Regions from separate parts of the Pectobacterium parmentieri genome, predicted to be linked through region 1. Evidence: predicted binding sites of a transcription regulator. Region 1 holds the regulator's gene; each other region holds the start of a gene.
The links. Region 1 encodes CRP, which controls carbon source genes, mostly activating them, when cyclic AMP is high. Its sites were predicted from a motif close to ATGTGANNNNNNTCACAT; they were not measured.
Positions count from the first base shown of each region.

Region 2: A8F97_RS19235 (PTS mannitol transporter subunit IICBA) is a predicted target of CRP. The motif match lies at 1,292-1,309, and genes of this name have one in related genera.
Region 3: focA (formate transporter FocA) is a predicted target of CRP. The motif match lies at 1,617-1,634, and genes of this name have one in related genera.

Region 1 is NZ_CP015749.1:4,705,386-4,708,671, forward strand. Features, by position in the region: gene argD (bifunctional acetylornithine/succinyldiaminopimelate transaminase) at 1-695, shown strand, start outside; gene crp (cAMP-activated global transcriptional regulator CRP) at 926-1,558, opposite strand; gene A8F97_RS21350 (OsmC family protein) at 1,933-2,340, shown strand; gene A8F97_RS21355 (phosphoribulokinase) at 2,507-3,286, opposite strand, start outside.
Region 2 is NZ_CP015749.1:4,245,809-4,249,094, forward strand. Features, by position in the region: gene glyS (glycine--tRNA ligase subunit beta) at 1-64, shown strand, start outside; gene A8F97_RS19230 (DUF3053 domain-containing protein) at 390-1,094, shown strand; gene A8F97_RS19235 (PTS mannitol transporter subunit IICBA) at 1,521-3,286, shown strand, end outside.
Region 3 is NZ_CP015749.1:1,981,915-1,985,200, reverse strand. Features, by position in the region: gene pflB (formate C-acetyltransferase) at 1-640, opposite strand, end outside; gene focA (formate transporter FocA) at 697-1,557, opposite strand; gene ycaO (30S ribosomal protein S12 methylthiotransferase accessory factor YcaO) at 1,985-3,286, opposite strand, start outside.

The DNA.
Region 1 (3,286 bases):
CGGTTAAAGCAGTGATGGACGATCACACCTGCGCGGTTGTGCTGGAGCCGATTCAGGGAGAGGGCGGTATTACACCCGCTACGCCTGAGTTTTTGCAGGGCGTTCGTGAGTTGTGCGATCAACATAAAGCGCTGTTGGTGTTTGATGAAGTGCAGAGCGGGATGGGGCGTACCGGTAAATTATTCAGCTATATGCACTATGGGATTACGCCGGATATCCTGACAACCGCTAAAGCGTTGGGCGGTGGTTTCCCTATTAGCGCGATGCTGACGACGGAAGAGATCGCATCGGCCATGACGGTTGGGGTACACGGAACGACCTATGGCGGCAATCCGCTGGCCTGTGCGGTGGCAGAAGCCGCGCTGGATATCATCAATACGCCGGAAGTGCTGTCGGGCGTAGCAGATCGTCACGATCGCTTTGTTAGTGAACTTGAGAAAATCAACCAGCAGTACGGTGTGTTTGATCAGGTACGTGGTATGGGGCTGCTGTTGGGGGCCGAACTGAAACCGCAGTGGCATGGCCGTGCGGGCGAATTTCTGGCTGCCGCAACGGCACAGGGGCTGATGGTGTTGATGGCGGGTCCGAACGTCATCCGTTTTGTGCCGTCTTTGATCATTGATGAAGATGATATTGCACAGGGGATGGCGAAATTCGCCAACGCTGTTGCGCAGGTCGTTAACGCAGGAAACTGAGTTACGCTCTTAAAATAGCAGCGATAAAAAAACGTAGGGAACGTTTTTCAACGTCGCTTGCGACGGCCCGCAGGGGGGCGGCCAGGGATGGCACGCCATAAAAAACGTAGGGAACGTTTTTCAACGTCGCTTGCGACGGCGCGTGGGGTGACGAGCAGAAAACTCGCCATAAAAAAAGCGTGAGGCCGAGGCTTCACGCTTTTTTATTGGTAGGGTACCGCGACAGGGATTTAGCGAGTGCCGTAAACGACGATCGTTTTACCGTGTGCAGAGATCAGATTCTGGTCTTCTAACATTTTCAGAATGCGGCCCACGGTTTCACGCGAGCAGCCAACGATTTGCCCAATTTCCTGACGGGTAATTTTAATTTGCATGCCATCCGGATGTGTCATGGCATCAGGTTGTTTGGCCAGGTTGAGTAATGTTTGGGCGATACGGCCAGTCACATCAAGGAAGGCGAGGTTGCCGACTTTTTCTGAAGTCACCTGAAGTCTGTTTGCCATTTGCGCAGACAGGCGCATGAGGATGTCCGGGTTAACCTGGATGAGTTGACGGAATTTTTTGTATGAAATTTCAGCCACTTCACAGGCAGTTTTTGCCCGAACCCAGGCACTGCGCTCCTGACCTTCTTCAAACAGGCCTAGCTCACCAATAAAATCGCCCTGATTGAGGTAGGAAAGAATCATTTCCTTGCCTTCTTCATCTTTGATTAGCACTGCGACAGAGCCTTTCACGATGTAGTAAAGCGTTTCTGCTTTTTCACCTTGGTGAATCAGCGTGCTCTTCGATGGATACTTGTGGATATGACAATGGGAAAGGAACCATTCGAGAGTTGGGTCTGTCTGCGGTTTGCCGAGAACCATTCGCTATCATCCTCTGTTGTAATTCACTGCGCAAATTACAGGGGTCAGAGTTCCCTGTACGGCGTGTTTAACTGCTAAAAAAATAAAATTCAGTCTAGGCAGAATGACGTCAGGGAATATACTGGAACCACTGTACCCTTGATTTTCCGGTTGCTACCTTGCCGCACCGTAAACGTGGCTGGGTATGTCTGGCTACGTCATCATCTTCTTCGTTTCTGGGTTTGTCCAGAAAAGGTCTATTCTATTTTTGTTTTAACACAGCTTTAATGATGTGTCTTGTGTTGTCTCGCTTCAGCATGACAAAGCTCTGATTAACGCTGGTTTTTGTACAGTAACGATATAAATTTTCAAAAAAATTTTAGTGGAGAGGCATCATGCAGGCTCGGGTAAAATGGGTTGAAGGCTTAACGTTTTTGGGCGAATCGGCATCAGGGCACCAGATATTGATGGACGGTAATTCTGGCGATAAAGCGCCTAGTCCGATGGAAATGGTGTTGATGTCCGTAGGGGGATGCAGCGCGATTGATGTGGTTTCAATTCTGCAAAAAGGCCGCAACGATGTGGCAGATTGTGAGGTGAAATTAACCTCGGAACGCCGCTCTGAAGCGCCGCGTTTATTTACCCATATCAATCTGCATTTTATTGTGACGGGGAAAGGGTTGACCGATAACGTCGTTGAGCGGGCGGTTGCCCTATCAGCGGAAAAATACTGCTCCGTGGCATTGATGCTGGGCAAAGCCGTTGAAGTGACGCACAGTCACGAAATTAGAGCGCTGGCATAGTTCCTTCCTCTGGGCACTAATTCTGCTCACTTGAGCCCGTTATTAGGAGAAACACCGGGGGGGAGGTTCTCGTAGGGAGGCCTCACCCCGGTGGACGGCCCGAGTATCTCGATGCATAAACGATTGGTATTATCCTCGGGCACGTTCTCACCGTGCCCAGCTTTGCTTATTCGATGGCTTTCCCTTCTATCAGCCGCTGCACCAGCGGTGCCATGATTAGCTCCATCGCTAGCCCCATTTTTCCGCCGGGGACGACCAACGTGTTGATGTGGGAGATAAACGCCCCCTGCAACATGGCGAGCAGATAGGGATAATCAATATTATCCAATCCCTGAAAGTGGATGACGACGAAACTTTCATCCAGTGAGGGGATTGACTTGGCAGCAAACGGGTTGGAGGTGTCCACGGTGGGGACGCGCTGGAAGTTGATGTGTGTGCGAGAAAACTGTGGCGTGATGTAGGTGATGTAGTCTTCCATAGAGCGGACGACGGAATCCATCACCGCTTCACGCGAATGACCACGTTCATTGACGTCACGAATCAGCTTTTGGATCCACTCCAGGTTGACGATCGGTACCACGCCGACGAGCAAATCGACATGCTGTGCCACGTCGTTTTGATCGGTGACCACGCCACCATGCAGCCCTTCATAGAACAGGATATCGGTGGGCTCCGGCATCGGTTCCCACGGTGTGAATGTACCGGGAACCTGATTGTAGGGGATCGCTTCATCGTAGGTATGAAGGTATTTACGCGTCTGACCGTGACCATGTAGGCCATATTCGATAAACGATTGTTCCAGCAGGCTGAAATCATTCGCTTCCGGGCCGAAATAGCTGATGTGTCGCCCTAAATCACGCGCTTTGCGGATCGCCATGTCCATTTCCGGGCGGGTATAGCGGTGAAAGCTGTCGCCTTCCAACTGGGCTGCTCGTAGATCAAACTG
Region 2 (3,286 bases), 460 kb from region 1:
GACGCTGCTAAGCCAACTGCGTGAGTTGTTTTTGCAGGTTGCGGATATTTCCGTGCTGCAATAACGACAATAGCATTATCGTCACCTTAACCCCCGAATAGGTTCTCTTGTTCGGGGGTTATTTTTTCCACATTCCAGAGCATCTCCAGCCTACTGTTACGGCCCGCATTGATGGACTACGCTGTGGCTAAAATCTTGTGATCATCCTGTGTATCTCAATGCTTAAACGATGGGCGTTAGTTGTCAGTCTCGGCCTTTTTCTACACAGCCAGCCCGATTCGACTATGCTTATATCGTAGAAAATCTTGTCATGGAAAGCGTGTTTTTATCTGAATAAAGCACGGCTGGCGGGGCAGTAAGCATAACAGGAGTAGGGAATGAGAAGGCTGATGACATACCGTTCACGCTGGCTGCTGCCAGTTCTGATTATTCTGGCGGCATTGCAGCTTGCTGCCTGTGGTGACAGTGAGGCAGACCAGCGCAAGGCATTTATTGCGTTCCTGCAAAGTGTACAGTCGCAGCAGGATGGGAGATTGCCAGCCTTGACGGAGGAACAAAAGAAGAGTTTTGGCAATTTCACCAACGACTACGCGATTTTAACCACCTTTTCTCAGCAGTTTAATCAGGCGGTGTCCGTCAGTTTGACGCCGATGTTGGGGCAAATTTCCCGTATTCGCGTCCCTAAAGACTATCTGACGCAGCGTGATGCGCTAAGGCAATCTGTTGGAACCATGAGCCTGTTAGCGCAGCATGTTCAGGCGGCAAAAACACAGGCTGACAATGCCCACAGTACGCTAAAGCAGCCCGAAGAGGTGCAAATCCCTTATGAGCGGCTCTACGCACGCACGGTAATACAGCCGACGAATGCGTTGTTACCTGTTATTCCGAATGCCACATCGTTTGCACAAAGCCTGATTCAGGTTGGGGATTTCCTCCAGGCTCAGGGCGACCAGCCGATATTTAACGGCGCGTCGGTGCAATTCCGCACGCCACAGCAGGCGGCGCAATATAACAATATGGTGGCGGCATTACCTGTGCAACAGCGAAATGTAATGAATGCACTTAGAGGGGTAAATGGCGTGAATTACCCCTAATAACCTCCTTTAGCGAGTCAATATGAGCGGGGGAGGTATTCTGGATAAGATGAGTGTGGCAGGCGAGAGAGGAAAATAAATTGTGATGTAAATCACATAAATAAAACAAATGCCGGCCTTTAAAGTGTGATTCAAGTCACATTAAGGGCGCTGTATTTGTCTACAAATCTGTTTAGTTTTTCATTTTTAACGGTTTTTTGTGAAGTAAATCACCTATTTGTATCGTTGATGTAGGGTGGTTGTGTGATTTTTGTCACGTTGCTGCCATGAGGTTGCGGTATGAAAACAGCGTGTTAGAGTCCGCGCTGCATACAGTAATACTGACGGAAATATTCTTGTGGCAGTCGGTGTTTTTATAGCCACGCCGTCTCACGATAATTACCACGCGCTCTTATTGTCAGCGCGTTTCAATAGGGGTGTGTTTTTATGCTTTCACCAGATATTAAGATCAAGGTGCAAAACTTTGGTCGCTTCCTGAGTAATATGGTGATGCCCAATATTGGCGCATTTATCGCCTGGGGTATCATTACCGCGCTGTTTATCCCAACGGGCTGGATTCCCAATGACACGTTGGCGAAGCTTGTTGGCCCGATGATCACGTATTTGCTGCCATTGCTGATTGGTTATACCGGCGGACGCTTGGTATTTGGTGAGCGTGGTGGTGTAGTGGGTGCAATTACGACGATGGGTGTGATCGTCGGAACCGATATTCCTATGTTCCTCGGCGCGATGATCGTCGGTCCGTTGGGCGGCTGGACGATCAAACGTTTTGACCGCATGGTTGACGGTAAAATCAAAAGCGGCTTTGAAATGCTGGTCAACAACTTCTCTGCCGGTATTATCGGTATGTTGTTGGCGATCCTGTCATTTTTGGCGATTGGTCCGCTGGTTGAAGTCTTCTCTCAGGTACTGGCTTCCGGCGTTAACCTGATGGTACAGAACAACCTGCTACCGTTTACGTCCATCTTCGTTGAACCTGCGAAAATCCTGTTCCTGAACAACGCCATCAACCACGGTATTTTCTCACCACTGGGCATTCAGCAGGCGACGGAAACCGGGAAATCTATTTTCTTCCTGATCGAAGCGAACCCAGGTCCGGGCATGGGCGTGCTGATGGCTTACATGTTCTTCGGTCGTGGTAACGCGAAAGAATCAGCACCAGGCGCGGCAATTATCCACTTCCTGGGTGGGATTCATGAAATCTACTTCCCTTATGTGCTGATGAATCCGCGCCTGATTATCGCGGTTATTCTGGGCGGGATGACTGGCGTGTTTACGCTGAGCGTATTAGGTGGTGGTTTGGTGTCACCTGCGTCTCCAGGTTCTATTCTGGCGGTGTTGGCGATGACGCCAAAAGGCGCTTACTTCGCTAACCTGGCAGCGATTGCCGCGGCTTTCGCGGTGTCCTTCATTGTGTCGGCGATTCTGCTGAAAAGTACCAAGCAAAAAGAAGAAGATCTGAGCGACGCTACACGCCGCGTGCAGGAAATGAAAGCCTCTTCTAAAGGCGCAGCGACTAATACCGGTGTCAGCGGTGATATGAGCACTGTGCGTAAAATCATCGTAGCGTGTGACGCCGGTATGGGTTCCAGTGCGATGGGTGCTGGCGTGTTGCGTAAGAAAGTTCAGGATGCCGGGCTGACCAATATTTCGGTGACTAACAGCGCGATCAATAGCCTGCCGGACGATGTCGATCTGGTGATTACGCACCGCGATCTGACTGAGCGCGCAATGCGCCACGCGCCGCAGGCACAGCACATTTCTCTGACCAATTTCCTTGATAGCGGTCTGTATAGCGATCTGGCGGCTCGTCTTGTGGCCGCGCAGCCTGAAACCGTCGCGACGCCTGCACCCGTTGTAGCCGATACGCAGACGAACCTGTTTCAACTGGGCGCGGATAATGTATTCCTGAATCAACATGCGACACATAAAGAGCAGGCAATCCGTTTTGCCGGTGAGCAACTGGTAAAAGGCGGTTACGTCGAGCCTGAGTATGTTGAAGCGATGCTGGAACGCGAAAAGCTGACCTCCACCTATCTGGGCGAATCGATTGCTGTACCACACGGTACGATTGAAGCGAAAGACCGCGTGCTAAAAACGGGCGTTGTCTTCTGCCAATATCCTGAAGGTGTTCGTTTTGGCGATGAAGAAGATGAGGTTGCGCGTCTGGTTATTGGTATCGCTGCCCGTAA
Region 3 (3,286 bases), 2.3 Mb from region 1:
GATCTTCGCCGTTTTCCAGTTTGGATTGCAGAGAAGTAAACTGAGCAAACTTGTCTTTCATCAGATAGTCGATACCGTACAGCGCAACGCGACGGTAGTCACCGATGATACGGCCACGGCCGTAGGCATCTGGCAGACCAGTCAGAACGCCAGACTTACGACAACGCAGGATGTCTGGGGTGTAAACATCGAATACGCCCTGGTTGTGCGTTTTGCGATATTCAGAGAAGATTTTTTTCAGTTGAGGATCCAGTTCACGGCCGTAAACTTTGCATGACCCTTCAACCATTTTGATACCACCAAACGGAATCAACGCACGTTTTAACGGCGCATCAGTCTGCAGACCAACGATTTTTTCCAGACCTTTGTTGATGTATCCCGCGTCGTGAGACGTGATAGTCGCAGCAACATGGGTATCAAAATCAACAGGGGCGTGAGTGCGGTTTTCCTGTTTGATGCCTTCCATGACGCTGTCCCACAGCGCTGAGGTCGCTTTGGTTGCGCCAGCAAGGAAAGACTCATCACCTTCATACGGCGTGTAGTTTTTCTGGATAAAGTCACGAACGTTGACGTTATCCTGCCATTCACCTTTGCTAAAGCCTTGCCATGCATTGGCCAATTTTTCATTCAGCTCGGTCATTTTACACCTACCTTTGATATGGATTTCTTAAACCCGACGTTGCGGCCGATTGCACCTTAGTGGTGCTTGTCTCCACCGCGCAAATAAATTACCCAATATGTTAAACCAACCATTATACCGCCGCCGATGATATTCCCTAGGGTGACGGGAATCAGATTATCGGTAATGAAGTGACTGACGGTTAAATGTTCAAACTGAGACGGCGCCATGCCAATGGCATTCCAGAATTCTGGGGCCGCAAAATTTTTGATAACGATGCCCATAGGAACCATGAACATGTTGGCGATACTGTGCTCAAAACCACTAGAAACGAACATGGCGACTGGCAGGATCATGGCAAACATTTTATCGGTAAGCGTGCGGCCTGAATAGCTCATCCACACAGCCAGACAGACTAGCAGGTTGGCCAGGATCCCCAGACACAGTGCTTCAACAAAGGTGTGTTCAAGTTTGTGTTCCGCTGTTTGCAGGACGTTAAGGCCCCATGCGCCGTTTGCGACCATATGCTCGCCAGAGAACCAAATAAGCCCAACGAAGAAAAGCGCACCAATCAGGTTGCCGACATAAACATTAGCCCAGTTACAGGCTAGTTGCTTCCAGGTAATACGTCCACTGGCTTTGGCAATTACGATGAGAACGGTCGAGGTAAACAAGTCCGCACCGCAGACGACAACCAACATGAGGCCAAGGGAGAAACAGATACCTCCGATCAATTTCGCGATACCAAAAGGAATCGTCGATGTTCCTGTCGTGGCCGTAATATAGAAGACGAAGGCGATCGAAATAAATACACCCGCAGTGATCGCTAAATAAAACGTCGTACACGGTTGTTTGGTCGCTTTATAGACTCCGGCGTCTTCAGCAACTTTTGCCATCGCGGCCGGTAGTAATAGAGTGAAGGGGTTGTCAGCTTTCACACTAACTCTCTCTTAAAATTTATCAGCGTTGAGATACTAACAAAGCAGTATACGGCAAAATTTGACGTGGATCATATTGCAAGAAATTAATAGGTCGGTAGGTAGGGCGGAATACCTAGGTTTTGTGGTTAATTCATTGAATTGTATAATGAAAAAATATTTTAATTTTTGCAAAAAGAGTTGAATGGCATAGGTTAAACCTACCGATTTAGCGTTAATAAAAATCATGTTTTGTAGAATTTCAGTACCACCTTGTCGAGGTAATTTAATTAAAAATTCACCATTCAATAACAATATTCTGATGATGTATCACGAATAATAAATTATTGTCCTTTGGACAATAAAATAGCCCTTTAAAATAAAGGGCTATTTGCAACAGATCGCTGTCATCAATATAAGGCTGCACGATGACTGCATCACGTAGACATTATTTTGACTGCCAATAACGACGTTTGGCCTGCTGCAGCTTTTCATAAGCAGCCAGCAACGACTGATGCGCAGGTAAAGAGGTAAAGGTATCGTCTATGGCAAACAGGCCGTAGAAGCACGCTTCTCCAGCAACGGCGGCACTGGCGGCATCGACTGTCTCACTGCCGTACATTTTAGTGAAGGCATCGTAGTATTCAGCGGGATCGCGCTCAGGCTCGAGTGCCAGCAGCAGCAGGGTTTGCAGGCAACGGTAGTAATTGCTGCGCTGTGCGCTGAAGACCGAATCGTTGAAATCCTGTGTCCATTCTGTCCAGGTCAGCGCCTGCTCCAGGTCGCCGCCGGCCAGCGCCAACATAGCTTTTAATTCTCCAACGCGTAGAGTAAGCCAGCCATTATCTTTGCCAGTGGCAATACCAAGCAGCTCGCGCACGCGGGTGAAGTCATCCAATCCTTCGTCATCCAACTGTTGCAACAGCGCCAGGTAGTCTTCTTGTTCCCATTTGTTGTTTGGTAGCGTCAGCAGCGTGTCGCGCAGGTGAGCACCCATGCTGTTATTGGCCAACAGCAGATCGTCGGCAGGGTAGATGTCTGACATGCCTGGAACGATGATGCGACAGGCATAAACGGCCAGATGCTCATAATCGGCAATATAAACTTCTTTATCTTCCTGCTTGAAGATCGCCATCAGCGTTGCAAATTCTTCTTCTGTCGACCCTTTAAAGCTCCAGTCGGCAAATTCATAATCAGCCTGCTTCTTGAACATATCCCAAGAGATCAGACCGCTAGAATCGATAAAGTGGGTTTCCAGATTAGCGTGCTCAGCCACTTCCTCATCATCAAACGTCGGTGGGGTGAACACGTCCAGATCTTTCAGGCCGCGTCCCTGCAACAGTTCGGTGACGGTACGCTCCAGCGCTACGCCAAAGTCAGGATGCGCGCCGAAGGAAGCAAAGCAGGTGCCGTTAGCGGGGTTAAACAGCACCACGCAGATGACCGGATATTTCCCGCCCAGTGAGGCATCGTAAGAGAAGATTGGGAAACCTTCTTTTTCCAGTGTTGCAATGGCTTCGACCACGCCCGGGTAGCGGTTCAGCACCTCCTGCGGGATTTCTGGCAGGCTGATGGATTCAGCAATGATACGGTTTTTGATGCTACGCTCAAATACTTCTGACAGCCCCTGAACGCGGGCTTCGTTGGCGGTATTCCCAGCGGACATCCCGTTAGAGACGTACAGATTACCGATGATATTCATCGGAATATAGACGGTTTGCTGATCGGACTGGCGGGTAAACGGCAGCGC